2 regions of the Janibacter alkaliphilus genome follow, and region 2 is predicted to be linked to the other one. Evidence: riboswitches for the same ligand, from Rfam matches in the RefSeq annotation. Region 2 holds a riboswitch; the other holds the start of a gene.

The links. A riboswitch is a leader RNA that binds a small molecule or an ion and turns the genes downstream of it on or off. The one in region 2 is predicted to bind thiamine pyrophosphate.
Positions count from the first base shown of each region.
Region 1: it holds a riboswitch for thiamine pyrophosphate, as region 2 does, so the genes downstream of both, thiM (hydroxyethylthiazole kinase) here and BJY28_RS03815 (ECF transporter S component) in region 2, are expected to answer to the same signal.

Region 1 is NZ_JACBZX010000001.1:2,584,573-2,598,699, reverse strand. It holds gene BJY28_RS12390 (acyl-CoA dehydrogenase family protein) at 1-1,830, shown strand, start outside; gene BJY28_RS12385 (superinfection immunity protein) at 2,038-2,271, opposite strand; gene BJY28_RS12380 (heavy metal translocating P-type ATPase) at 2,432-4,543, shown strand; TPP riboswitch at 4,614-4,713, shown strand; gene thiM (hydroxyethylthiazole kinase) at 4,705-5,502, shown strand; gene thiE (thiamine phosphate synthase) at 5,499-6,170, shown strand; gene BJY28_RS12365 (bifunctional hydroxymethylpyrimidine kinase/phosphomethylpyrimidine kinase) at 6,179-7,690, shown strand; gene BJY28_RS12360 (nitronate monooxygenase) at 7,687-8,712, shown strand; gene BJY28_RS12355 (MarP family serine protease) at 8,854-10,029, shown strand; gene BJY28_RS12350 (helix-turn-helix domain-containing protein) at 10,059-10,526, shown strand; gene BJY28_RS15910 (antitoxin) at 10,576-10,995, shown strand; gene BJY28_RS12340 (B3/B4 domain-containing protein) at 11,013-11,753, shown strand; gene BJY28_RS12335 (anthrone oxygenase family protein) at 11,743-12,180, opposite strand; gene BJY28_RS12330 (SDR family oxidoreductase) at 12,183-13,067, opposite strand; gene BJY28_RS12325 (MerR family transcriptional regulator) at 13,194-13,826, shown strand; gene BJY28_RS12320 (LysR family transcriptional regulator) at 13,851-14,127, opposite strand, start outside.
Region 2 is NZ_JACBZX010000001.1:786,464-800,590, reverse strand. It holds gene BJY28_RS03855 (GNAT family N-acetyltransferase) at 1-1,061, shown strand, start outside; gene BJY28_RS03850 (saccharopine dehydrogenase family protein) at 1,074-2,393, opposite strand; gene BJY28_RS03845 (JmjC domain-containing protein) at 2,604-3,881, shown strand; gene BJY28_RS03840 (sucrase ferredoxin) at 3,878-4,777, shown strand; gene BJY28_RS03835 (FAD-binding dehydrogenase) at 4,845-6,509, shown strand; gene BJY28_RS03830 (SGNH/GDSL hydrolase family protein) at 6,571-7,767, opposite strand; gene BJY28_RS03825 (zinc-binding dehydrogenase) at 7,882-8,859, opposite strand; gene BJY28_RS03820 (DUF4235 domain-containing protein) at 9,003-9,293, opposite strand; TPP riboswitch at 9,432-9,536, shown strand; gene BJY28_RS03815 (ECF transporter S component) at 9,615-10,262, shown strand; gene BJY28_RS03810 (ATP-binding cassette domain-containing protein) at 10,285-12,492, shown strand; gene BJY28_RS03805 (hypothetical protein) at 12,513-13,214, opposite strand; gene BJY28_RS03800 (PKD domain-containing protein) at 13,211-14,127, opposite strand, start outside.

The sequences.
Region 1 (14,127 bases), 1.8 Mb from region 2:
GAGGTCTTCGGTCCGCCCGAGGAGCTGCTGAGCATGGAGCAGCACCGGGAGCGGACGCTGCAGGCGGTGCTCGAGCTGACCAAGACCGACTTCGGGCGCAACGGGTTCACCACCGAGCAGGGCGGCACCAACGAGCACGGCGCCGCGGTCACCGCCATCGAGATGCTCGGCCACGCCGACCTCTCCGTCTTCGTCAAGGCCGGGGTGCAGTTCGGGCTCTTCGGCGGGGCGATCGCCAACCTCGGCACCCAGCGGCACTGGGACGCCTACCTGCCGGGCATGCTCGACGGCACCCTGCTGGGGTCCTTCGCGATGACCGAGACCGGGCACGGCTCGGACGTGCAGTCGCTGCTGACCACCGCGACCTACCTGCCCGAGAGCGACGAGATCGAGATCCACACCCCCTCGATCGCCGCCCGCAAGGACTACATCGGCAACGCCGCCCGCGACGCCTCGCTGGCCGCCGTCTTCGCCCAGCTCGTCGTCGACGGCGAGGACCACGGGGTGCACTGCGTGCTCGTGCCGATCCGCGACGAGTCCGGGGCGACGATGCCCGGGGTCACCATCGGCGACTGCGGCGCGAAGATGGGTCTGCGCGGGGTGGACAACGGGCGGCTCACCTTCGACCACGTCCGGGTGCCGCGGCACAACCTGCTCAACCGCTTCGGCACCATCGACGACGACGGGCGCTACCACTCGCCCATCGAGAGCCGCGGGCGCCGCTTCTTCACCATGCTCGGCACGCTGGTGCGCGGACGGATCACGGTGGCCGGTGCCGCCGGCTCGGCCACCCGGACCGCGCTGACGCTCGCGCTGACCTACGGCCAGCACCGGCGTCAGTTCGAGGACCCCGAGGGCGGCGAGGTCGTCATCCTCGACTACCTGGGTCACCAGCGGAAGCTGCTGCCTCGGCTGGCCCGCAGCTACGCGCTGATGCTCGCGCAGAACGCGCTGGTGGAGCAGATGCACCGGATCGCCGCCGGCGAGGAGACCAGCGAGGACGCCCAGCGCGAGCTGGAGGCGCGCGCGGCCGGGCTCAAGGCGATCGGCACCGAGCACGCGACGAGCACCATCCAGGCGTGCCGCGAGGCGTGCGGCGGCGCCGGCTACCTGTCGGTGAACCGGTTCGCCGACCTCAAGGCGGACACCGACGTCTTCACCACCTTCGAGGGCGACAACACGGTGCTGCTGCAGCTCGTGGCCAAGGGCATGCTCACCAGCTACAGCGACGCCTTCCACGACATGGACAGCCGAGGCGCGTTCTTCTTCGGCGCGCGGCAGGTCACCGAGGCGGTCATCGAGCGGACCATCGGCGGCTCGCTCATCCAGCGGCTGATCTCCGGGGCGCCCGGGAGGGACGGCGACGACGCCCTCTCCGACCGCGGCGGCCAGCTCGACCTCTTCGAGGACCGGGAGAAGCACCTGCTGGAGACCCTGGCGCTGCGGCTGCGGCGGGCCCAGGACGACGACGCGGACAGCTTCGCGATCTTCAACGACGCCCAGCCGCACCTGCTGCTCACCGCGCGGGCGCACATCGACCGGGTGCTGCTCGAGGCCTTCGTCGCCGCGATCGACGAGGCGCCCGAGGGTGAGGCCCGCGACCTGCTGGAGCAGGTCTGCGACCTCTTCGTGCTGAGCACCATCGAGGCGGACCGGGCGTGGTTCATCGAGCACGGCCGGCTCAGCCAGTCGCAGGCGAAGTCGGTGGTCGGACTCGTCGACGAGCGGTGCGCCGAGCTGCGCCCGCACGTGCAGACCCTCATCGACGCCTTCGCCATCCCGATGGCCTGGCGCGAGACCGAGCTCCTGGAGTTCCTCGGCGACACCTGATACGCGCAGCTGCCCGGGCAAATCACCCCACCCTGCGCAACTGCCCGGGCAAATCACCCCTGCATGCGCAGCTGCCCGGGCAAATCACCCCACCCCGCGCAACTGCCCGGGCAAATCACCCCACCCCTGCGCAACTGCCCGGGCAAATTTCACCCACCGAGCGCAACTGCCCGGGCAGTTGCGAGAAGGGGGTCGGCGGAGGGCGCGTCAGCGGATGCCGACGATGCGGTGCTCGCGGATCGACATGACGAGGGCGATGATCCAGCCGACGACGGTCCAGCCGAGCAGCAGGTTCACCCAGAAGACGGACCAGGCGTTGCGGTTGCCCCGCACGGCCGCGATCGCCCACGGCAGCATGTAGCCCGCGCTGAGGATCGCCACGAGGATGGCGACCACGGAGCTGACGGGACGGTTCTGACGGTCGGTCACGACGGTGGGCATGCCCTCCAGCCTACGACCGACGCTCTGCCGTGGTCCGACGACTTGACGCAGATACCCCATATGGGTATATGTGGAGGGTACCCCTGATGGGTATGACGGGACGATGGGCGAGCAGCACCGCCCCGCCGACGACCTTCCTGCTCCCGACGGGAGACGACACATGAGCCAGCACCCCACCGACGACCTGCGCGAGCACGCAGGGCACGACCCGCACGACGGGCTCGACGCCCACGCCGAGCACGAAGGGCACGACGCTCACCCAGCCCATGGAGGGCACGAGGGACATGCCGGGCACGGAGGCCACGGCGACCACGTCGCCCAGTTCCGTCGCCTCTTCTGGATCATGCTCGTGATCGCGGTCCCGGTCGTCGCCGCGGACCACATGTTCGCCGACCTCGTCGGCTACCACCTGCCCGAGGACAGCTGGCTGACCTGGGTCTCCCCGCTGCTCGGCACGGTGATGTACCTCTGGGGCGGGCGCCCTTTCCTCACCGGCGGCGTCTCCGAGATCCGCTCGCGCCAGCCGGGGATGATGCTGCTCATCGCGCTGGCCCTGACCGTGGCCTTCGTCTCCTCGTGGGGCTCGAGCCTCGGACTGCTCAGCGACGAGCTGGGCTTCTGGTGGGAGCTGGCGCTGCTGGTCGTCATCATGCTCCTCGGCCACTGGATCGAGATGCGCTCGCTGGCCCAGACCACCTCCGCGCTGGACTCGCTCGCGGCGCTCCTGCCGGACGAGGCCGAGCGGGTCGAGGGCGAGCAGGTGGTCACCGTCTCCCCCGCGGACCTCATCCGGGGCGACCTCGTCCTGGTGCGCCCGGGCGCGTCGGTGCCCGCCGACGGCACCATCGTCGACGGCAGCGCGAGCATGGACGAGTCGATGGTCACCGGCGAGTCGACGCCGGTGCGCCGCGAGATCGGCGACCCGGTGGTGGCCGGGACCATCGCCACCGACTCCGGTCTGCGCGTGGAGATCACCGCGACCGGGGACGACACCGCGCTGGCCGGCATCCAGCGGCTCGTCGCCGACGCGCAGGCGTCCAGCTCGCGGGCTCAGCGCCTCGCCGACCGGGCCGCGGGCTGGCTCTTCTGGTACGCGCTCGCGGCCGCGCTGATCACCGCGGTCGTGTGGTCCGTGCTGGGGATGCCGGACGAGGCCGTCGTCCGCACGATCACCGTGCTCGTCATCGCCTGCCCGCACGCCCTCGGCCTGGCCATCCCGCTGGTCGTCTCCATCGCCACCGAGCGCGCGGCGCGCGCCGGGGTGCTGGTCACCGACCGGCTGGCCCTGGAGTCGATGCGCACCGTCGACACCGTCCTCTTCGACAAGACCGGCACCCTGACGAAGGGCGAGCCCACCGTCACCGCGGTCGAGACCGTCGACGGGATCGACGCGGACGAGGCGCTGGCGCTGGCCGCCGCCGCCGAGTCGGGCAGCGAGCACCCGCTGGCCCGGGCCATCGTCGCGGCCGCCGCCGAGCGCGACCTCGAGGTCCCTGGCGCCACCGACTTCTCCTCCGCCCCAGCGGTGGGCGTGCAGGCGCAGGTGGCCGGGTCCACCGTCCAGGTGGGCGGACCGTACCTGCTGGAGCAGGCCGGCGCCGACGAGCTGTCGGTGGCGCAGGACTGGCGCGAGCAGGGCGCGATCATCCTGCACGTGCTCCGCGACGGCGTGACGGTCGCCGCCCTTCGCCTGGCCGACGGGATCCGCCCGGAGTCCCGGCAGGCCGTGGATGCGCTGCACGCGAAGGGGATCCAGGTCGTGATGATCACCGGTGACGCGCAGGCGGTCGCCGAGACGGTCGCCGCCGAGCTAGGCATCGACCGGGTCTTCGCCGGGGTCCGCCCCGAGGACAAGGCGGCCACGGTGGCCGAGCTGCAGCGCGAAGGGCGCAGGGTCGCCATGGTCGGCGACGGGGTCAACGACGCACCCGCGCTGGCCCAGGCCGACGTCGGGCTCGCCATCGGGGCCGGCACCGACGTGGCGATCGGCTCGGCCGGCGTGGTGCTCGCCGGCTCCGACCCGCGGGCGGTGCTCTCGGTGATCGAGCTGTCCCGCGCGGCCTACGCCAAGATGCAGCAGAACCTGTGGTGGGCGGCCGGCTACAACCTCGTCGCGGTGCCGCTGGCGGCGGGCGTGCTGGCGCCGATCGGCTTCGTCCTGCCGATGAGCGTTGGCGCCATCCTCATGTCGGCGTCCACGGTGATCGTCGCGCTCAACGCGCAGCTGCTGCGGCGGCTGGACCTCTCCCCGGAGCGGGTCGCGGACCGCTGATCACGCGCGCCCTCCCCACTGACGCCGGCCCGGCCCCCTCGCGGTGGCTGCGTGCTACGTTCGACGACGTACTCGTGACACGGGGTGCCCACGGCGATCGTGGGCTGAGATGACACCCGTCGAACCTGCTCTAGTTCACGCTAGCGAAGGGATCGTCGCGCATGATGCCGACAGCCGACACCTCTGCCGCCGCCCATCTGGACCGGGTGCGCCAGGACCATCCGCTCGTCCAGTGCCTGACCAACCCGGTGACGGTCAACCTCGTCGCCAACGCCCTGCTCGCCTGCGGGGCTACCCCGGCGATGGTCGACATCCCCGAGGAGGCCGGGCTCTTCGCGCGTGGCGCCGCCTCGGCGGTGCTGGTCAACCTCGGGACCCCGCAGCACGACCAGCGCACGGCCATGCTCGAGGCGACCGAGCCTGGACCGGATCGGCCCCGCTGGGTGCTGGACCCGGTGGCCGTCGGGACCCTGCCGGTGCGGACCGCCCTGGCCCAGCAGCTGCTGGAGCGCGGGCCGACCGTGATCCGCGGCAACGCCTCCGAGATCGGCGCGCTGGCCGGCGGCGCCGGCGGTCGCGGCGTCGACGCGACCATCGGCACCGAGGAGGCGCTACCCGCGGCACAGGACCTGGCAGGGCGCACCGGCAGCGTCGTCGCCGTCTCCGGCGCCACCGACCTCGTCACCGACGGCGAGCGGGTGGTCCGCGTCGAGGGAGGCCACCCGCTGATGGCTCGCATCACCGGCGCCGGCTGCGCGCTGGGCGCGATCGTCGCCGCCTTCGTCGCCGGGGATGTCGACCCGCTCGAGGCCACGGTCGCCGCCTGCTGCACCTACGCCGTGGCCGGCGAGCTCGCGGCGGAGCGGGCCGCGCGGCCCGGCTCCTACGCCGTCGCGCTGATCGACGCGCTCGATGCGATCGACGCCGACATCCTCGCCGCCCGCGGGCGGGTCTCGTGACCGGCGCGACGCCCGCCCCGGACCTGTCCGTCTACCTCGTCGCCGACGCCGGGCAGTGCGCCGACGCAGGCCGCAGCGTGCCTGAGACGGTCGCGGCCGCGGTCGAGGGCGGGGTGAGTGCCGTGCAGCTGCGCGCCAAGGAGGCCGGCACGGAGGAGTTCATCGCGCTCGCCCTCGCCGTGGGCCGCGTCCTGCCCGGGCACGTCCCGCTGATCATCAACGACCGGGTCGACGTCGCCGTCGAGGCGCGGGAGCGTGGTGCGCAGGTCAGCGGCGTGCACGTCGGCCAGGGCGACCTCGCCGTGGAGCACGTGCGCCGCTTCCTCGGTGCCGAGGCGCTCGTCGGACTCAGCGCCGCCACCGAGGCTCAGCTCGCCGCGGCCCGGGACCACCCCGGGCGCGTGGACTACGTGGGGATCGGCACGGTCCGCGCCACCGGGTCGAAGGGGGACGCCCCGCCAGGACTCGGGATCGCGGGCCTCGGACGGCTCGCCGCCGGCAGCCCGCTGCCCGCGGTGGCGATCGGCGGGATCGTCCCCGACGACCTGCCCGGGCTGCGCGGCGCCGGCCTGGTCGGTGCCGCGGTGCTCTCCTGGGTGTGCCAGGCGGCCGACCCGCGGCAGGCGGCCCAGGAGCTGCGGTCCGCCTGGGATCAGGGCGCGGCATGAGCGACGCCGTGTCTGCCACGGAGCCCGGCCTGGCGCCGGTCCCCCGCGTGCTGAGCATCGCCGGCACCGACCCCACCGGTGGCGCCGGGGTGCAGGCCGACCTCAAGAGCGTCGCCGCCAGCGGTGGCTACGGGATGGCGGCGGTGACCGCGCTCGTCGCGCAGAACACCTGCGGGGTGCGCTCGGTGCACCGCCCTCCCCCGGACTTCCTGCGAGAGCAGCTCGTCGCGGTCAGCGACGACGTGCAGATCGACGCGGTGAAGATCGGGATGCTCTTCGACGCCGAGATCATCGCGGTGGTCCGCGCGTGGCTCGCCGAGCATCGGCCGCCGGTCGTCGTGCTCGACCCGGTGATGGTGGCCACCAGCGGCGACCACCTGCTGCAGCCGGAGGCCGAGGACGCGCTGCGTGACCTGCTGCCTCTGGTCGACCTGATCACCCCCAACGTCCCCGAGCTCGCCGCGCTGGTGTCCGAGCCGGCCGCGGTCACCTGGGACGGGCTGCTGGACCAGGCCCGACGGCTGTCCCGCAGCACCGGGGTCACGGTGCTGGCGAAGGGCGGTCACCTCGACGGCGACGAGATCTGGGACGCGCTGGTCGACGCCTCCGGCGCCGTGACCGAGCTGTCGACCCCGAGGGTCGAGACCCGCGCCACCCACGGCACCGGGTGCTCGCTGTCCTCGGCGGTCGCCACGCTCCGGGTCACCCACGGTGCCTGGCAGCCCGCGGTGACCGAGGCGAAGCGGTGGCTGACCACCGCCCTTCGGGCCGGCGAGGAGCTGCACGTCGGGCAGGGCCACGGCCCCGTCTCCCACCTGGCGGAGACCTGGGCACGGGCCGGGACCCGGCTCACGCCGGCCCGGCTGGCCGAGCACTGGTGGGCCCAGATCGCGGACGTGCGCGCCGAGATCGACGCGCTCCCCTTCGTCCGCGCGCTGGCCGACGGCAGCCTGGGTGACGACGACTTCTCCTGGTACCTGGCGCAGGACGCGCTCTACCTGGGCGACTACGCACGGGTGCTCGCCGAGGCGAGCCGCCGGGCCCCGACGGTCTCCGAGCAGACCTTCTGGGCCGGGTGCGCCCAGCAGGCGCTGGTCACCGAGCTCGAGCTGCACCGCGGCTGGCTCGGCGGCAGCGACGAGCCCGAGACGCTGCCCGGGCCGGTGACGACCGCCTACGTCGACCACCTGCTGGCGACCACCGCCCGCGGCGGGTACGCCGAGGTGGTGGCGGCCGCCCTGCCGTGCTTCTGGATCTACGCCGACGTCGGTGCGCGGCTGGCCGAGCACCGCACCGACGACCACCCCTACGCGGCCTGGCTGACCACCTACGCCGACGAGGATTTCGCCGAGGCGACCGCCCGCGCGGTCGACCTCGTCAGCACGCTCGCCGCGGGCTCCACCCCGCAGGTGCGGGAGCGGATGTTCGCCGCCTTCCGCGCCTCGGCGGTCCTGGAGCGGGACTTCTTCGCGGCACCGCTGCAGCGGCACGATGGATCCGGCCCTACCGTGGAGGGGTGAGCACCCCTCTGCTGGAGTCCCGGCTGCCGATCGTCGCGGCGCCGATGGCCGGCGGCCCGACGACGCCCGCCCTCGCGGCCGCGGTCGCCCGGGCCGGGGCCTTCCCCGTCCTGCCGGCGGGATACCTCACCCCGGAGCGGCTGGCCGAGGACATCGCGCAGGCGCGCGAGCTGGGTTCGCCCTTCGGGGTCAACCTCTTCGTCCCGGGACCGGTCGGTGACGTCGCCGCGCAGGTGGCCGCCTACGCGGCCGCGATCCAGCCCGAGGCCGACCGCTACGACCTGCGCCTGGACCCGGCGCCGGTGAGCGACGACGACCACTGGCCCGCCAAGCTCGCGCTGCTGCTCCAGGACCCGGTACCGGTGGTCTCGCTGACCTTCGGGCTTCCGCCGGCCGAGGACGTGGCCGCCCTGCAATGGGTCGGCACCCGGGTCCTGGCCACGGTGACCACGCCGGACGAGGCCCGCGCCGCGGCGGACCTCGGGGTCGACGGGCTGGTCGTCCAGGGCCCCGACGCCGGCGGGCACAGCGGCACCCACGACCCCGCCCGCACCCCCGAGCCGGCGCGCACCGTCGAGGTGCTGACCGCAGTCCGGGCGGCCGTCGAGCTCCCCCTGGTCGCCGCCGGCGGCGTCGACGGCCCGGCCGCGGTTGCCGAGCTGCTGGCGGCCGGCGCCGAGGCGGTCGTCGTCGGCACCCTGCTGCTGCGCACCGACGAGGCCGGTACCTCGGCCACCCACCGGGCGGCGCTGGCAGACAACGGGTTCGACGAGACGCTGCTCACCTGCGCCTTCACCGGCCGCCCTGCCAGGGCCCTGCTCAACCGCTTCGCCGACACGTGGACCGGCACCGCCCCGGTCGCCTACCCGGCCGTGCACCACCTCACCCGCGGTCTGCGGAAGGCGGCCGGCGCGGCTGGTGACGCCGACGTGCTGCACCTGTGGGCCGGCACCGGCTACCGGCAGGCCCCGGAGGGGTCGGCGGCCGAGGTCGTCGCCTGGCTGGCGAAGGACCTGCCGTGAGCCGGGTCGTCCGGGTGGCCCGGGGAGCCGCGGCGCGCCCTGCCGCCGCCCTGGCTGACAGCCTCAGCACAGCCGCCCACGGGTCGCGCACAGCGGACGTGGCTACCTTCGACGGTTCCCCGAGGACCTGAGGAGGCCCCCATGGAGACCTACGTGCTGCTCGACATCATCGTCGGACTCACCCTGCTCTGGGCCCTGGTCGCCGGAGCCTCGCGGGGCTTCGGACGCACCATCGGCGGCCTCGCCGGCGCGGTCGCCGGTCTCGCCGCGGCGGTCGTCGCGGCGCCGTGGATCGCCGAGTGGCTGGCTGACAGCGCCTGGCGCGTCCCGGTGATCGTCGGGGCGGCCGTGGTCCTCGTAGGGGTGCTGGCCGGGGTCGGCGCGACGCTGGGTCAGCACCTGCGGGCCGGGCTGATCAAGATGAAGCTGCGCTGGGTGGACACCATCGGCGGCGCGGTCGCCAGCGTGGGGGTCGCGGTCCTGGCGTGGATGCTCGTGGGGTCGACGGTGGCCTCGGTCGGCAACCCGACGGTCACCGAGGCGGTGCAGCGCTCCCGGGCGATGCACGCGCTGGCCGAGGCGACCCCGACGAGCCTGCAGGACGGGGTGCTGCTCACCCGCCTGCTCGAAGGGGGCGAGCCCTGGCTGGCCGAGGTGGTCGGCGGCCCGACGACCCGCCCGAGCATCCCCGACGTCGATGTCGACACCGCGGCGGTGCAGGAGTCCATCGGGTCGGTGGTCAAGGTCAGCGGCACCGCGCAGGAGTGCCAGACCGGGGTCAGCGGCAGCGGCGTCGTCGTCGCCCCGGACCGGGTGATCACCAACGCGCACGTGATCGCCGGGATCGACGACCCGAGCGTCCGCGCCCCCGGCGAGCTGCCGGTCGGCGGCGAGGTGGTCTACGTCGACGAGCACAACGACCTCGCGGTCATCGCAACCAGCGGTCTCGACGCGCCCGCGCTGAGGATCAGCCGCGCCGTCGAGACGGGCGACGAGGCAGTCGTGGCCGGCTACCCCCGCGGCGGTCCGCTGACCCTGGAGCCGGCCGAGATGGTCTCCGAGCGCCGAACGGTGGTCACCACCGACGGCGGCACCGGCAACCGGTCGGTGCTCACGCTGGCCACCGAGGTCGATCACGGCAACTCCGGCGGCCCGGTGCTGGACACCGACGGCGACGTCGCCGGGATCATCTTCGCCAGCAGCGCGGCCGTGGAGGACGTCGGCTACGCGGTGCCGATCTCGGTGGTCGAGCCGGTCGCCGCGCAGGCGGCGTCGCTGACCGCGCCGGTGCCGACCGGGTCGTGCGAGGCTGCCTGACGCGTATAGCACGTTGCTATAGTGCGGAGGTGAGTCGCTTCGCCCTGGACCGAGCCGCTGAGCTCGTCCGTCGCGCCCGGTTCGACGCTGGGCTGACACAGACGGAGCTCGCCGAGCGGGCCGGCGTGCGGCAGCCGAGCCTGGCGCAGATCGAGGCCGGCTCGCGGCGGGTCTCGGACGAGATGCTGGAGCGCCTGTTGCGTGCGGCCGACTACCGCCCCTCGCTCCCCCTCGCCGAGCATGCGCGCGAGATCACCGAGGCCGCTGCTCGTCACGGCCTGAGCAACCTCCGCGTCTTCGGCTCGACCCTGCGGGGCGAGGACGGCTTCGACAGCGACATCGACCTGCTGGTCACCATCGCCCCAGGTACCGACCTCTTCGACGTGGCGCTCTTCAGCGACGAGGTGCGCCGCCTCACCGGCTTCCCGGTGGACGTGGTGTCTGACCGGGGCGACGCCGCCGCGGACCTGGCCCAGCCAGAGGCGGTAGCGCTGTGATGGCGGTGCATGACTCTGGTGGGTGCACGACGGTCATGGCGGTGCAGCCGTGACGGACGGGCCGTCGGAGGAGCCCCGCTTCAGCCCTCGCCCCCGGCGCACGGCGCCCGAGGCCGGCCGGCGCGACACCGAGAACGCCCTCACCGAGCTGCGCGCCATCGTGCGGCGGACCGAGATCGTCCGCGACGCAGGGCGGGACCACTTCGCCGACGGGCACCCGGCCTACGACGTCGCGAGCATGGTGATCCTCCGACTCGCCTCGCTCCTGGAGCGGCCCGAGCTCAACATGGCTCACGGGCCGCTGAGCGAGGACGAGGTCGTCGCGATCCGCACGACCCGGAACATCGCCGCGCACGCTGGCTACCGCGGGATGAACGACGACCTCTTCTGGGCGGCCGTCACCGTCCGGGTGCCGGACATCGTGCGCCGCCTGCTCGAGCATCTGGACGATGACCTGGACGACGCATGACCCCGCACCCTGATCGAATGGAGACTCCCGTGCCGCACGACCCCGACACCTTCCTCGCCGCCTGCACGATCGAGCCCGCGGTGAGCGAGCTGCGGCCCGACTACCGCGCGGCGCTGCTCGTCGTCGAGGGCCTGGACCCGGCCAGCGACGCCGGCTCGGAGCGCGCCGAGGTGATGCTCGTCGAGGCCGAGCAGCACGCGCGCGGCCTGCTCGCGGACAGCCCGGTCGAGGAGCTGGCGCACATCGCCGCCTGGCGGGAGGCGTACCGCGCCTTCGGCGCCAAGCCGCAGCGCACCCGCAACAGCCTGGAGGCGCTGACCCGCCGGGTGGACGACGGGCTGCCCCGGATCAACCCGCTGACCGACATCTACAACGCGGTCTCGGTGCGCCACCAGGTGCCGATCGGCGGCGAGGACCTCGATGCCTATGTCGGGGCGGCTCGGCTGGTCCGGGCGACCGGGGACGAGCCCTTCGCCACCGTCGTCAGCGGGGAGCCGGCGGTGGAGCACCCGGCACCGGGTGAGGTCGTGTGGTGCGATGACGACGGGGTGACCTGTCGGCGGTGGAACTGGCGGCAGGGGCCGCGCACCGCCCTGAGCACGGGCACCACCCGCGCCTTCTTCATCCTCGACGCGCTGGGGCCGATGAGCGACGACGCGCTCACCGCGGCGGTCGACGAGCTGGCGTCGGCACTGGGCTCGCTCGGTGAGCAGGTCACGGTCAGCCGGCGGGTGCTGGCGGCGGGCGTCACCCGCTGACGACGCCCACGGTGACGAGGACGAAGCCGACGAGTTGGAGCGATCCGCGGATGAGCTGGAAGACGTCCCAACGGCGCCGCATGGCGATGAAGCCCTCCGGCGCACGCTCCGCGTGGATGCGTCCGGTGCGCAGATTGATCGGCACGTTCCCGATGATCGTGACCACGAGCGCGATACCGAGGCTGACGGCGGCCGCGACGAGCCACGCCGAGGGCATGGACACGGCCAGGCTGACGCCGAGGACGGTGGTGAGGGTCATGCCGATGGGCATGACCCGACCGAACGTCTTCAGCAGGCCCTGCTCGACCACGAGCTGATGGTCGGGGTCGAGGGTGCGGATGACCGGGTGCACGAGCACGGCGGATCCGAACTCGGCAGACCCCACGAATCCGACGACGAGGATGGCAGCGATCTCGAGCCAGCTCACGCTCACGACCTCCCTTCGACGCTGTCCCGCTGCTGGGCGACCCATTGGGTGAAGGGGGTCGGCGGTGCGCCGAAGTCGCGGAACCAGGCGGTGGTGTCAGTGACGTCGCCGTGGCGATCCATGCTCGTGAGGATGCCGAGGGGCCGGGTCATCCGCCCCCTGAGGAAGAGACGGTTGACCGCCCGCATGAACCAGAGCGGCAGCACCCGCACCGCGGACGGGGCGATGCTCCTACCGGTGATGGCGCTGGCGTACGCGGCGGCCGCCTCTCGCAACGTCATCTCCTGCCCTCCTGCCACGTCGTAGACCTGGTTGGCCGTGTCCGGACGTCCGAACGCCGTCGACGCCGCGGCCATGACGTCACCCACGGCGACCGGTCGGACCGGGTGACGTTGACGTCCGATGAGGACCGGACGTCCGCCGCGCACGAAGCTGGCGAGCGTCTCGTTGATGAAGCCGACCCGGAAGACGGTGGAGGCGACGGAGCTGTCCATGAGCATCCGCTCACCGCGCGCCTTGGCCTGCTCCCACGGGTACGCCGCGTACGCCGGTTGCGCGAACATGCCTGAGATGAGCAGGACTCGACCGATGCCCGCGGCCTCAGCAGCAGCTGCGACGTTCGCGACGCCCTGCTGCTCCACCTGCACGGCTAGCTCGACATCGCCGCCACCGTTGAGGGCGAGCAGCACGCCGTCCGTGCCGGCAAGCGCGGCCGGCAGCGTCGCCGGCTCGGTGACATCGCCCTGCACGACCACGACGCCCTCGGGAAGCCGTGCCCGCTCCGGGGCGCGAACGACCGCGCGCACCTCGTGCCCGTCGGCCTGCAAGCGGGTCACCGCGTGGCCACCCAGGTACCCGGTCGCGCCCAGGACCGCGATCCGTGCCATCTCGCCTCCTATTGGCTAGTGCACCTATCTATTTATGGATAGTAGTAGTATCCGCAAGGTGGGCACAAGGCAGGACGGATCGCTAGCCGCGGCGACGACGAGGGAGATGCGGTGACGGAGATGCGAATGGCTGAGTTGGCCGCGCGTTCCGGGCTGACCGTCGCGACGATCAAGTTCTACCTTCGTGAGGGGTTGCTCCAACCTGGCCGCCGCACCAGCGTGAACCAGGCCGTGTACGACGCGTCGCACCTCGAACGGCTCCGGCTCATCCGCGCACTGGCGAAGGTCGCTGGGCTTCCGTTGGACACGATCCGCGAGGTCGTCCAGGTCGTCAGCGGGCAGTCCTCCATCCTCGACGCGATGGCCGTCACGCAGGATGCGCTCGTGGGCGAAAGGGGCGACGAGGACAGCGAGGACGTGGAGCCAGCGGCCGCCGAGACGCTGGCCCACGTGATCGAGGCACGCGGGTGGCGGTACCAGCCCGGGTCACCCGCCCACTCGGCAGCGATCCGAGCCGTGGCCGAGCTGCAGGCCGAGGACCTCACCATGCTCGTCGACCGTCTCGACGACTACGCGCGAGCAGCAGATGCCGTCGGGCGGATCGATGTCCAGGCCGTCGCTGGCGCCGACAGCCTCGATGCGACCATCCGCGGGGTCGTCCTCGGCAGCATCCTCCGACGCCCCTTGCTCGACGCTCTCGTGCTGCTCTCCCAGCAGCACCACGCGAACGTTCTCGACCAGGAGGACGAGCACGCGTAGAGCCGGCACGGTCCCAGAGCGGCGTCACTGCTCGCGCTGGACAAGGTCGACGAAGGCGGTCGCCGCCGGGCTGGGGTTGAAGCCGCTCCACGCGAGGTGCTCGACGCGGGTCGGGCCGCCCTGCACCGGGATCGACCGCACGCCGTCCTGCTCGGGCACCATCTGCGGGGCGAGCAGGGCGACGGCCAGCCCGGCGCGGACGAGGCCGAGCGCCAGGTCGGTGCTGGTGACCTCGTAGGGCACCTCACGCGTGAGGCCGGCGCGCTCGAAGGCGCGGTCGGACTGCGCCCTACCGGGGCTG
Region 2 (14,127 bases):
GACTGCCCGACGGGTGGACCGCCGCCACGCCCACCGAGGCCGACGTCGAGGAGCTCATCGCGCTGGTCGCCGTCGACAAGCAGGCGATCACCGGCTCCTCCCTCGTGCAGCGCGAGGCGATCGTCAGCGAGAGCGTCGGCCGCGGCTCGTGGACCCGCCGTCAGGTGCTGCTGCGCGACCCGGCGGGGCGCGTCCGGGTGTGGGCCCGGGTGCACGACCGGGCGGCCGGCCGGACCATGCTCGAGATGACCATCGACCCCGACCTCGAGGACGCCACCGACACCGAGGTCGCCCGCTCGGTCTACGCCTGGGAGGAGAGCGTCGCCCAGCGCATCGCCAGGGGGCGCGGGCTCGGCGGCACCCAGCTGGACGCCTCGCTGCACGAGGCCGACGGCCGCGGCCGTCGGCACCTCGAGGCGGCCGGCTACTCGCACGTGCGCACCTGGCTGCAGATGACCCGCCCGGTCATCCCGGCCGACGACGGGCTGCTCGAGGCGAACCTGCGGGAGGGCGTCCAGGTCCGTCCGGTGGCCCGCCACGCCGACCGCTCCCCGGTGGCCGCCGACCTGCAGACCGTGCACCGGATGCTCGAGGACTCCTTCGCCGACCACTTCAACTCCTACCGCGAGTCCTTCCCCGAGTTCCTGCACCGGCTGCGGGAGGACCCGGGGCACCGCTGGGACCTGTGGTGGATCGCCACCGTCGAGATCGACGGTGAGGACGTGCCCGGCGGCGCGCTCGCGGCGACCATCACCGCCCCGGACGAGCAGGGTCGCCGCGGCAGCTACGTCGAGTACATCGGGGTGCACCGGCTGGCCCGTGGCCGCGGTGTCGCCAAGTCGCTGCTGCACGCGGTGATCGCCGACGCCGCCCGCCGCGGCCACGACCGGGTCACCCTCGAGGTGGACGCGGACAGCCCCACCGGCGCCGACGGCCTCTACCGCGCGCTCGGCTGGGAGCTCTCCTACCGCACCGAGTCCTGGCACCGGGACATCCTCGTCCCGGACGTCGACGCCCCGGTGCCGGAGCCGCAGGGCGACATCCCGGACATGGAGGCCTGAGCGGGCCCCGGCTCAGTCGTCCCGGGTGGTCTCCAGGGTGAAGTCCTGGGCGCGCAGACGCTCGGTCAGCGGCAGCGCCATGGCCACCGCCGGGGTGATCACCCCGCCCTCGCTGCTCAGCTCGTCCAGCGCCAGGCACAGCCCGGCCTGCCCGAGCATGACCGCGGTGCCGCTGTAGCCGGGGTCCTTCTTCGCCGCGACCGTGGTGCGGTATGTGGCGCCGCTCGTGGTGCCGGCGACGACCTCGAGCCGGAAGCGGCCGGTGCGCTGGGTCTCCTCGCTCGGGCCCTCGCCCGGCTCCGGGAGGACCTTGTCGAGCACGGCGCGGGTGGGCCCGGTGGACATCCCGGCCATGAGCCCGAGCAGCCCGGCGGTCATCCCGCCCGCCTTGAGCGGCGCCGTCCACGAGTCGCCGAAGTCGGTGACCTCCTGGTAGCGGAAGCCGCGCCCGTACGCCCACCCCAGCAGGGCGTTGCTGCGCCGCACGACCCGGGTGTTGTAGCTGGCCATGACGAAGGGTCCGGTCCACCGGCCGGTCTCGTCCCGGCCCACCGGCAGCGCCGAGGCGACCTTGCCGGCCACCGAGCGCACCGTCCCGAGCAGCGAGGACCCCTCGTCCGGCTGCGGCTCCGGCCGGTCCTCGCGCTCCTGCGAGGTGGGCTCGTTGGCCCGGTCCGGGCTGAGGCCGTAGGGGTCGGCGACCACCTTGCGCGCCCCGGCGCTCGCCCGGGTGGCCTTGGCCTGCTCGCGCATCGAGTCGATGGTGCCGCCGGAGAGGCCGCCGCGCAGCGAGCGCACGTAGAGGGTGGTCTCGGTCAGCTCGCCGGCACCGTCGCTGCGGGCCTGCTCGGCGGTGAGCCAGACACCGAGGTCGGAGGGGACGGAGTCGAAGCCGCAGGAGTTGACGATCCGCGCGCCCGAGGCGCGGGCCACCTCGTGCAGCCCCTCGGCGGTCTCCCGGACGAAGAGGGTCTCCCCGGTGAGGTCGGCGTAGTGGGTGCCGGCGACGGCGCAGGCCTTGACCAGCTCGTGGCCGTAGCGGACGTACGGGCCGACCGTGGTGACCACCACCGTGGTCCGGGCGGCGAGGTCGGCGCAGGCGGCCGGGTCGGAGACGTCGATGACGATGCGCTCCCAGTCGGTGGCGCGACCACCGATCTCGGCGGCGAGCGCGTCCAGCTTCTCCCGGGAACGTCCGGCGAGGGCGATCCGCACCCCCTTCGGCGCTGCGGCCTGGAGATGCTGGGCGGTCAGCCGCCCGACGAAGCCGGTGGCTCCGACGAGGACGAGGTCGAGGTCGCGATCCGTCGCGGGGGTGCTGGACTGGGCCATGTCGCGACCCTAAGCCCTCGCTCACCGGGGTGCACGACTCCTGTCCGAATCGCGGTTCAGGTCACGTCCTGGCCCCGTCGGGCGGGGCGCCGCCCGGCCCGACGACCGGGGTGCAACGAGCCCGGTCCGTGCGGTGGCCGTCGGCTCGGGTATGAAGGGAGGTGCGTCCGGCACCTCGTGCCGGCACCCCACCGCCCGAAGGGAGCCGTCGTGGCCGTCTCGTCCGTGACCCAGCCGCCTGCCGCCGCGCGCACCGGCCTGCGCCGCCTGGTCGACCTCGACCCGGCCACCTTCGCCGCGCAGCACTGGGGCCGCGAGCCCCGGCACGTCCCGGCAGCCGCGCGCGGCGGCGACGACGGCCAGGACCTGCTCAGCCTCGCCGCGGTGGACCGGCTGCTCTCGGTGCAGGGGGTGCGCACCCCCTTCCTCCGGGTCGCCCGGAACGGGGTCACCCGGCCGGACGCCGACTTCACCCGCGGCGGCGGGGTCGGTGCCGGGGTCACCGACCAGCTCGACGACACCGCGCTGACCCGGCTCTTCGCCGAGGGCTCGACGATCGTGCTGCAGGGGCTGCACCGCACCCACGAGCCGCTGATCACCCTGGCCCAGGACCTCACCGCCGACCTCGGGCACCCGGTGCAGGTCAACGCCTACGTCACCCCGCCGCAGAGCACCGGCTTCTCCGCGCACTACGACGTGCACGACGTCTTCGTGCTGCAGACCGCGGGGGAGAAGACCTGGCGGATCCACGCACCGGTGCACGAGCACCCGTTGCGGGACCAGCCGTGGGACCAGCGGCGCGGTGCGGTGGCCGACCGGGCCGCCGGCGAGCCGCACCTGGACATCACCATGCGGCCCGGTGACGTGCTCTACCTGCCCCGGGGGTGGCTGCACGCCGCGACGGCGAAGGGGGAGACCAGCGCCCACGTGACCATCGGGGTGCACACCTGGCACCGCGGGCACGTCGCCGACGCGCTGCTCGCCGCGGTCACCAGGGCGCTCGCCGAGGACCCGCAGCAGCGCGCGTCGCTGCCGCTGGGCGCCGACATCGGCTCCGCCGATGCCCTGGCCGACGACGTCGAGGCGGTGCGGGCCGCGATGACCGCCGCGCTCGCCGAGGTCTCGGTGGCCCAGGTGGCGGCCGATCTCGGTGGGCGGCAGGACCGCAGCCACACCCCCGCGCCGGTGGCCCCGGTGGCGACCGCCGGCGCGCTCGCCGGGTGGCACGAGGACAGCCGGCTGGTGCTGCGCGAGCACGTCCGGGCCCGGTTGGTGCCCAACGGGTCCGGCCAGGTGCTGATCGGGCGGACCGGTCGGCACCCGGTGGGCGCGGCCGAGGCGGACCGGGTGGCCGCGCTGCTGACCGAGGGCTCGGCCCGGGTCGGTGACCTCGGCGAGGAGCTGGCCCGTGGGCTGGTGCTGGCGGGGGTCGCCGTGCCCGAGCTGCCGGCGACGGACGCCGAGGCGCTGGATGAGGAGCCCGGGTGATCGAGCAGCACGGATTCGACGAGCACGGCCGCTGGCGCTGCTCGCTGGCGGCCCGGGAGCGGGCCGACCAGCGGGTCGGCACCGCGGTGCCCGCGCCACGGTGGTTCCTCGTGGGGCATCCCGGCCCCTGGCCGCGCCAGCCTCAGGCCGCGGCCGGTCTCGTCGAGGTCGCCGAGCCGCTGATGGCGGCGCTGGGTCGCGCGGGTGCTCGGCTGCAGCTGGTGCGGCGGCACCGTCGGCCGCACGAGGACGCCGCCGGGGTGCCGCACCCGGATCAGCCGGTGATGCTCGTGGACAGCCGCGCCGGGACGGTCGGCCACGGCACCTGGCGCGAGCCGGGTGATCTGGTGGCGCTGGCCGAGCGCTTCGACGACCCGCCCGAGCGGTCGGACGAACCGGTCGTGCTGGTCTGCGCGCACGGTCGTCGGGACGTCTGCTGCGCCATCGAGGGCCGGGTCGTCGCCGCGGTGCTCGACGACGTCCTGCCCGGCGCGGTCTGGGAGACCACCCATCTCGGTGGGGACCGCTTCGCCGCCAACGTCGCCTACCTGCCCGAGGGATCGATGTTCGGCGGGCTGGACGGGAGCACGGCGCCCGAGGTGCTGCTCGCGCACCTCGACGGCCGGACCGACCTCGGCTTCTGGCGCGGTCGGTCGACGTGGACCTCCCAGGTGCAGGCGGCGGTGGCCGACGTGCTGCGCGAGCCCGGGCTGTCCCTGCCCGGGGTCACCGGTGTGGGGCAGCACGGCGACGGAGCGGACGCCTGGGTGGTGACCGTCGACGTCGCCGGGGTGCGTCGCGTCCGCCGGGTGACCCGCACGCTGACCACCCCCCGCCGGCTGACCTGCCAGGCGGGCGTCGGCCAGGCCGCGGTCTGGCACGTCGCCCCGCTCTGACCCCCCAGGACCTGGGGAGAGTGGCGAGGCCCTGACGGGGCGGGATACCGCTGGGTAGGGTGCGCCCATGGACGCTGACGTCATCGTCGTCGGGCACGGTCTCGCCGGGCTCGTCGCCACCGCCGAGCTCACCGACGCCGGGCGCACCGTGGTGCTGCTCGACCAGGAGTCCGAGGCCAACCTCGCCGGTCAGGCGCACTGGTCCTTCGGCGGGCTGTTCTTCGTCGACAGCCCCGAGCAGCGACGGATGGGCGTGCGCGACTCCCACGAGCTGGCGATGTCCGACTGGTGGGGCAGCGCCGGCTTCGACCGCGACGAGGACTACTGGCCGCGCCGCTGGGCCGAGGCCTACGTCGACTTCGCCGCCGGCGAGAAGCGCTCCTGGCTGCACGAGCAGGGGATGCGCTGGTTCCCGGTCGTCGGCTGGGCCGAGCGCGGCGACGGGACCGCCGACGGGCACGGCAACTCGGTGCCCCGCTTCCACATCACCTGGGGCACCGGCCCCGGGGTGGCCGCCCCCTTCGTCCGCCGGGTGCAGCAGGCCCGGGAGCAGGGGCTGGTGCGCTACCTGCCGCGGCACCGGGTCGACGAGCTGCTCGTCGAGGGCGGTCGGGTCGTCGGGGTCCGCGGGGCCCGCCTCGCCGAGGACGAGGCCGAGCGCGGCCGCCCCACCAACCGCGACCCGGTCGGGGACTTCACCCTCCGGGCCGGGTCGGTGCTCGTCGCCTCCGGCGGCATCGGCGGCAACCACGACCTCGTCCGGGAGAACTGGCCGGAGCGTCTCGGCGGCGCCCCGGCGAAGATGCTCACCGGCGTGCCCGAGCACGTCGACGGCCGGATGATCGCCATCACCGAGGCCGCCGGCGGGCGCCTGATCAACCGCGACCGGATGTGGCACTACGTCGAGGGCATCGCCAACTGGGACCCGATCTGGCCGCAGCACGCCATCCGCATCCTGCCCGGGCCCAGCTCGATGTGGCTGGACGCCGACGGGGAGCGGCTGCCCGCCCCCCTCTTCCCCGGCTTCGACACCCTCGGCACCCTGGCCCACCTGCGCTCGAAGGGGCACCACCACAGCTGGTTCGTCACCAACCGCAGCGTCGCCGGCAAGGAGTTCGGCCTCAGCGGCTCGGAGCAGAACGCCGATCTCACCGGCAAGAGCGTGCGCGACGTGCTGCGCCAGCGCAGCCTCTCCGACATGCACCCGGCGGTGCAGGCCTTCGTCGACCACGGCGTCGACTTCGTCCAGGCGGACACCGTCGAGGAGCTCGTGGCGAAGATGAACGGGCTGGTCGAGGACGACGAGCCGCGGCTGGACGCGGCCCGGGTGGCCCAGCAGGTGCACCAGCGTGACTCGCAGCTGGCCAACCCCTACGCCAAGGACGCCCAGGTCGCGGCCATGCACGCCGCCCGCGGCTACCGCGGCGACAAGATCAGCAAGCGCGCCTACCCGCCGGTGCCGCTCACCGACCCCGACCACGGCCCGCTGATCGGGGTCAAGCTGCACATCCTCACCCGCAAGACCCTCGGCGGCTTCGAGACCGACCTCTCGGCGCGGGTGCTCGGCCAGGACGGGCAGGTCGTGCCCGGGCTCTACGCGGCCGGCGAGGCGGCCGGCTTCGGTGGCGGCGGCGTGCACGGCTACCGCGCGCTGGAGGGCACCTTCCTCGGCGGCTGCATCTTCTCCGGACGCACCGCCGGGCGGGCGATGGCCGCCGAGGCCGGCGACTGACGCACCTCCGCTGGCAGCCGCGACGACCGGCGTCCGCCCGCGACCACCGACCGGCCCGGGACTACTCCAGCCCGGCGGTCACCGCGTCGGCGAAGCCCGGGGTGTCGTCGACCAGCTGGTCGGCGAAGTCGGCGGCGCCCTCCGGCGCGAGGTGGATCTCGTCACGGCTGGACCCGTCGCCCCACCAGTCGCCGAATGCGTCCACCGGGAAGTGCTCGATGCCGGCGGAGTCGGCGAGGTTCGCCGCGGCGGTCTGCCGACGCTCGTCGTAGCCGGGGTACTCGCGCTCCAGCGGGTCCTGGTAGCCGGGGGTGTAGGGGATCTCGGCCGAGATCACGGTGACCCCCTCGTCCTTGAGCATCTGCACCATCTCGGTGAACCGGCCGGTGGCCTGCTCCTCGTTGTGCGGCCAGCCGACGCCGCCGCGGGTGGCCCGCTTCTCCCCGGTCTCCCGGGCCTTGGCCTCGCTCACCGACGAGTGCGCGAGGTAGCCGTTGTCGAGCAGCCGGCTGTCCTCGTCGACGATGATGTCCTGCGGCATCTCCTCGCCGGCGAGCGCTCGCTCCACCCGGCCCTCGGCGTCGCGGAAGCGGTAGGCGAGGTCGTCGACGTCGCGGCGGCACTCCTCGGCGTCCGCCTCGGTCCACTGCTCCGAGATCTCCCGGTCGCAGCCCTCCACGGCGTGCGAGAAGGGGGTCTTCTGGATCTCCGAGGAGTAGAAGTCGTCGTTCTCCGGCGCCCGCGTCGAGATCATCACCACGGCCACCTTCGGCAGCCGGTCCTCGTTGATGGCGTGCTGGACCATCATCTTGTTGATCCCCCAGCGCGCCCGGCTGCTGGCCGCGTCGAAGACGGTGACCTCCTCACCGGCCTGCTCCGAGAGCCGCTCCCCGAGCCGGGCCGGGTCGACGCCCTGCTGGGTCATCGAGTCGCCGAAGAGCATGACGTCGTGCGGCTCCTGCAGGGTGATCGCGTTCGTCATCACCTCGAAGGTGGTGCCGTGCGTCGGCCCGGGCGGCAGCCGGTCGTCGTCCAGCGCCTCCTGCAGCTCCTCGTCGGAGACGTCCTGGGTCAGCTCACCGCCGAAGATCGGCACCGAGGCGGTGTCGAAGGGGGGTGTCGGCTCCGCGGTCGAGGACGAGCTGCTGCTCGACCCGTCGGTGCCGCTGTCCGTGATGTCCTCGCCCGACCCGCCGGTGCAGGCGGTGACGGCGAGCAGGCCGATGGCGGCGAGGCAGGTGGCGGGGCGACGACTCACGCGGGGCTCCGTCAGGTCAGGGGGTGCGGCGGACGTGCGCAGGGTATCGAGCCAGGTCGGCACGGCTGCGGTGCGACCCGCGCGAGCCGGCAGCCGCCCCGCCGCGCCGAAGGGTCAGGGGACGAGCAGGATCTTGCCGATGTGACCGCTGGACTCCATCTCCTGGTGCGCGGCCACCGCGTCGGTGAGCGCGTGCCGGGAGTGGATGACCGGGCGGACGGTGCCGTCGACCAGCAGCGGCCAGACGTGCTCGCGGACCGCGGCGACGATGGTCGCCTTCTCCTGCGCCGGGCGGGCCCGCAGGCTGGTGGCGATGACCGCCCCGCGCTTGCTGAGCAGCCGCCCCAGGTCGAGCTCGCCGGTGCGCCCGCCCATGAGCCCGATGACGACCAGCCGACCGGCGGTGGCCAGCGCGGAGACGTTGCGGGGCAGGTACTTCGCCCCCATGTTGTCGAGGATGACGTCGGCGCCGCGGCCGTCGGTGGCCGCCTTGATCTCCTCGACGAAGTCCTGCTCGCGGTAGTCGATGGTGATGTCCGCGCCGAGCCCGCGGCAGGCCGCGAGCTTCTCCGGGCTGCCGGCGGTCACCGCGACGGTCGCGCCGAGCGCCTTCGCCAGCTGGATCGCCATGGTGCCGATGCCGGAGCTGCCGCCGTGGACGAGCAGCACCTCGCCCGGCTGGAGGTTGGCGGTGAGGAAGATGTTGGACCAGACCGTGCAGACGACCTCGGGCAGGCCGGCGGCGTCGACGAGGTCGACCCCGTCGGGCACCGGCAGCAGCTGGCCGGCCGGGGCGAGCACCTGCTCGGCGTAGCCGCCGCCGTCCAGCAGCGCGCACACCTCGTCGCCGACCGCCCAGCCCTCGACGCCCTCGCCGAGCGCGCTGATCGTGCCGCTGACCTCGAGACCGGGCAGCGGCGAGGCGCCCTGCGGCGGCGGGTAGAAGCCCATCCGCTGCATGACGTCGGCGCGGTTCACCCCCGCGGCCGCGGTCCGCAGCAGGACCTGCCCCGCACCGGGGGCGGGGTCGTCGACGTCGGCGACGACGAGAGCATCGGCGTCGCCCGGCTCGGGGATGGTGATCGCACGCACGGCCACCACCCTAGGCGGGCGCTCGGTGCATCGACAGATCTGCCCCGGACAGGTTCGCGTCTGTCCCGGACAGGTTCGCGTCTGTCCCGGACAGGTTCGCGTCTGTCCCGGACCGGCTAGAGCGCGGCAGACGCCGCGGCGGCTCAGGCCTCGTTGTCGGGGTACTGGCTCTTCATGCCCTCGGGCAGGTGGCCGGCCGAGCGCTGGTAGAACTGGGCGGCCTTGCGGGTGGCCATGGTGCGGGCCAGGCCCATGCCGAGGCCGGCCAGGGCGGCGTATGCGACGGCCTCGCCGATCGGGTACTCCGGGTTCCGGGGGTCGAGCTCGGCGTCCCTGCCGGCCTTGGTCCAGATCGCCGTGATGATCTTGTTGGCGACGATGCCGGCGACGACCGCCGAGCCCGTGCCGAGGATCTTCCACATCAGGCTGCCCATGGGTCTCCCTCTCTGCTCCGCCCGCAGGCGGTCCTCCGTCGGTCTGCGGCGCACCGGGCGCCGATCAGGCAGCACTCTGCCACACCGGAGGGCACGGGCGAGGTGACTCGGGCAGACCCTGCGCTACCCTGGCCGCACCAACCACGACAGGGGAGCGCGCGAGCGCTGAGAGTGCGGCGAGAGCCGCTGACCCTCGGACCTGATCCGGTTCGCACCGGCGTAGGCAGTCGAGATCTCGGGACCTGTCGTCGGCGCTCCGTGCCACGCGGGTCGGCGACGACCGGGACCACCCTGAGCTACCCATAGCGCAGGAGTCGTCGCATGAGCACCACGTCCACCCGCCCGCCCCGCAGCACCCAGGCGGTGCTGGCCACCCGTCCGCTGGCCGCCTGGCGCACCGTCGACCTGCTGACGGTGACCTTCCTCGGAGCCGCCTTCGGCATCCTCTACTGGGGCTACGGCATCCTCTACAACGGTCCGATCTCCGCCCTGGGGTTCGGCCTGCAGCCCCTCTTCGGCCTCTTCGTGGGGGTCTGGTTCCTCGCTGGGGTGGTCGGCGGCCTGGTGGTGCGCCGACCGGGTGCGGCGCTGCTGTGCGAGCTCGTCGCCGCGCTCGTCTCGATGGTCCCCGGCACCTCGTGGGGGATGACCGTGATGGTCTCCGGGCTGCTGCAGGGCCTGGGCGCCGAGCTGGTCTTCGCGCTGCTGGCCTACCGCTCCTTCGGCCCGCTCGTGGCGGTGCTCGCCGGCGCCGCCAGCGCCCCGCTGGAGTGGGCCTACGAGGTCTTCGGCAGCTACTACGTCGACTGGTCGATGGACTGGAAGCTCGTCTACCTCGTCACCATGACGGTCTCCGGTGCCGTGCTCGCCGGGCTGGCCGGGTGGGCGGTCACCCGGGCGCTGGCGAAGGGGGGCGCCCTCGGCGCCTTCCCGCCGGGCCAGGAGGAGCGGGAGCGGCGCGCTGTCTGAGGTCGTCGCCACCACCGCGCGGGTGCGGGTCGACGGGCTGAGCTGGCGCCCGTACGGCCGCACCCGCCCGGTGCTGCCCGGGATCGACCTCGACGTCCCGCCCGGGCAGCGCCTGCTGCTGGCCGGGGCCTCGGGCAGCGGCAAGTCCACCCTGCTGCGGGCCCTGGCCGGGGTGCTGCAGACCACCGGCTCCGGCGATCTGACCGGGCAGGTGACCATCGGCGACCGGCCGCCCGGGGAGCGGGCCGGCCGGGTCGGGCTGGTGCTGCAGGAGCCCGGCGCCGGGCTGGTCGGCGCCAGCGTCGGCCGGGACGTCGCCTTCGGCCTGGAGAACGTCGCGCTGCCCCGGGAGCAGATGCCGGGGCGGGTCGCCGCCGCGCTGCACGCGGTCGGGCTGGGCGGGCTGCCGCTGGACACCCCGACCAGCGCCCTCTCCGGAGGGCAGACCCAGCGGCTGGCCCTGGCCGGGGCGCTCGCCCTGGAGCCGGACCTGCTGCTGCTCGACGAGCCGACCGCGATGCTGGACGCGGGCAGCGCCGCCGAGGTGCGGGCCGCGGTCGATCAGGTGGCCCGTGCCCGCGGGCTGACCACGGTGATCGTCGAGCACCGGCTGGAGCCGTGGCTGCCGCAGGTGGACCGGCTGGTCGTGCTCGACGAGCAGGGACGGGTCAGTCACGACGGGCCGCCCGAAGAGGTGCTGGCCCGGCACGCTGACGAGCTGGCCGCGGCCGGGATCTGGGTCCCGGGGGTGGCCGCCCCGGACCCGGTGGTGCTGCCCGCCGAGACCCTCGGTGGTGGTGACCGGGCCGGCACCGGTCGCTCGAGCGCGGTGCTCGCCCGGTGCGCTCCGCTGCAGGTCCGGCGACCGGTGCCCCGTGCCGACGGCACCCGCGCCGAGCGGCTGGTGCTGCGCGCCGACGACGAGCTGCGGGTGGCGCCGGGCTCCGCCGTCGCCCTGGTCGGGCCCAGTGGTGGCGGCAAGAGCACCTGGCTGCGGGTGCTCGCCGGCTTCCAGGACTCCGGGGGGAGCGTGCGCATCGGCGACCTCGACCCGGCCGACCCGCCCCGACCGGAGACGCTGCCCGCGGCCGTGGGCTGGGTGCCGCAGTGGTCCTCCGCGGCGATCGTCGCCCGCAGCGTGCTGGACGAGGTGCTGGCCACCACGCGCAACCTCGGGCGGGAGCGGCCCGGGGACCGCGAGCGGGCAGCTCGGCTGCTCGACGTGCTCGGCCTCGGGCACCTCGCCGAGGCCGACCCGCGATGGCTCTCCGGGGGGGAGCAGCGGCGGCTGGCGGTGGCTGCGGCCGCCTTCCACGGCCCTGACCTGCTGCTGGCCGACGAGCCGACGGTGGGTCAGGACCGGGGGACGTGGGCGGCGGTGACCGGTCTGCTGCTCGCCCAGCGCGCCGCCGGGCGAGGGGTCGTCGTGGCGACCCACGACGAGGCGCTGGTGGCGCGGGCCGACGAGGTGCGTCAGGTCCGCCGGCCGGAGGAGCCCGAGCCGCCGGGCCCGGCCCGGCCGCCGCTGGCGCGCTGCGGCCCGCTCGCGCTCATGCTCGCCGGCGCGCTGGCCATCCCGGCGGCGATCCTCTCGCCCGGGTGGCCGGTGACGCTGGCGGCCCTCGCGGTGGTGCTCGTCGGCGCCCTGGTGGGTCTGTGGGGGCCGGGGGCCGGTCGTCGCTGGGCGACCCTGGCGCGGCTGCTCCTCCCGGGAGCGGTCGGCGCGCTCTCGGTGGGGTGGTCGACGTGGTTCCTCGGCAGCCGCGACCTCGAGGAGGCGGCCACCGCCGCGGCGCGGGTGGCCCTCATCGTCGCCCCGTCGGCGCTGGTGGTGCCTCTGGTCGACCCGGACGAGCTCGGCGACCACCTCGGGCAGCGGCTGCGCCTTCCGGCCCGCCCGGTGGTCGCGCTGGCAGCCGCCCTGCAGCGGCTGCAGCTCCTAGAGAGCACCTGGCGGGACATGGGCGACGTGCGCCGGGTGCGCGGCCTCGGGGTCACCTGGCGTCGCCCGGCCAGCGTGCTGCGGCACGCCTGGGCGCTGACCGTCGGGGTGCTGCTGCGCTCGCTGCTCGCCGCCGCCGAGCTGGCGGTGGCCATGGATGCCCGCGGCTTCGCCACCGGGCACCGGCGCACCTGGTACGCCCCGGCGCCCTGGCGGACGGCGGACAGCGTGCTCACGCTCGTCGCGCTGCTGCCGCTGGTGGTCGTGCTGGTCGCGCTGCTGCGCTGACCCGGGTCGGCTGACCGGGCTCAGCAGGTGGTGGAGGTGCGCTCCACCCAGGCCACGCGCCAGCGCTCCGGGTTCGGCCAGCTGCGGTTGACCACGCTGAAGCGCCACTGCGTCCGCTTGCCGGCACTGCCCCCGGTGCTCACCCCGGTCTCGTCGATGCACGCGGTGAGCTCGACGAAGGGGGGCTGGGTCGCCGGTGCCGGACCCGAGGTGCTGACGCTGTCCTCCAACGTCGGGGTGGACGACCCCGACCCGGTCGCGGAACCAGAGCCGGACCCCGCGCCCGACCCGGACCCCGTGTCAGAACCGGACCCGGACGACGGGGCGGAAGGCTGCTCCGGGTCGAGATCGACCTCGACGATCTCCGGCTGGCCCGCGATCGACGTCTCGCCGGTACGGGTCTCGTCCTCGCTGCGCAGCCGGCTCGCCTCGATCTTCACGTCGTACAGCGCCGAGGTCTCCGCGGAGCCCTCCATACCCTGGGCGTCGGCGTAGGTCTCCGGGTCGGCGAGCACGGTGTCGCGGGCGTCGATGTAGATCGCCACCATCGTGCGCCCCTGCTCCCGGGCCACCTCGTCGTTGCTCTTGGAGGTGGTCGAGCTGGAGGTGACCAGCCCGGGCTCGAGCTCGACCTCGTCGTCCCCACCGCAGCCGGCGAGCAGCAGCGCACCCACCGACAGCAGCGCCGCGCCGCGGGTGCCCGCAGCCGAGCGACCGGTCACTGGTTGACCACCTGGCTCTCCCCGATGCGGGCGTACATGCTGCGCCGGATGGTGATGAACTCGCCACCCTCGCCGTTGACGTCGTTCCAGGTCACGCGGAAGGTCGTCCACATGTTGATGTGATACCGCCCGGGCTTGGTGTAGGTGTGCCCGCACTCGGGGGTCCGGTCGGCCATCCAGGTGTGGTACTCCTTCATCTGCTCCCGGGTGCACCGGATCTGGCCGCTGCCGTCCCCCATGTCCCACGTGGTGTGCACCACCTTCGCCCGGGCCCAGTAGTCGCCGTCGTCGAAGTCGGTGGTGGTCACCTCCCACGGCGTGAAGGGGGTCTCCCGGGCCCACATCCAGACCGGCATGCCGACGATGCCCATCCGGTTGCCGGAGCCACGGGGCTGGCCGGCGATGAGGTCGGGGGTGGGTGCCATGCCGATGAAGAGGGCCTCGAAGCGCATCGCCAGCGCCGTCTGCAGCAGGTCGCGCCGCTCGTCCTCGCTGTTGCCGATGACGGTCGGCGTCGGGCCGGTGTGCGCCCTCAGCTCGATCTCTCCACCGCCGCCGTTGTCGTCGTCATCGTCGTCACCGCCTTCGTGCGGGGTGCACTCGTAGATCGTCGCGCCGCTCTCGATCTCGTCCGCCCACTCCGGGTCGTTGGCGGTGGGCTGGGGAGACATCGGCAGCACGTAGCACTGCCACTCGTTCGACCAGAGCCCGGCATCGGTGGAGCACGCCACACCCCGGTACTCGGCGGGACCGAGGTTGCACGGCGGTCGGCCGCTGCCGCCGCCACCCGAACCGCTGTTGCCCGGGTTGCCGAAGTCGATCCGGCAGTTGGCGCCGTAGCCGAGCCGGGAGCAGATGCTGTCCGCGCTCGCGCTCGGGGCCATGACCAGCCCGGGCACGAGCATCAGCAACG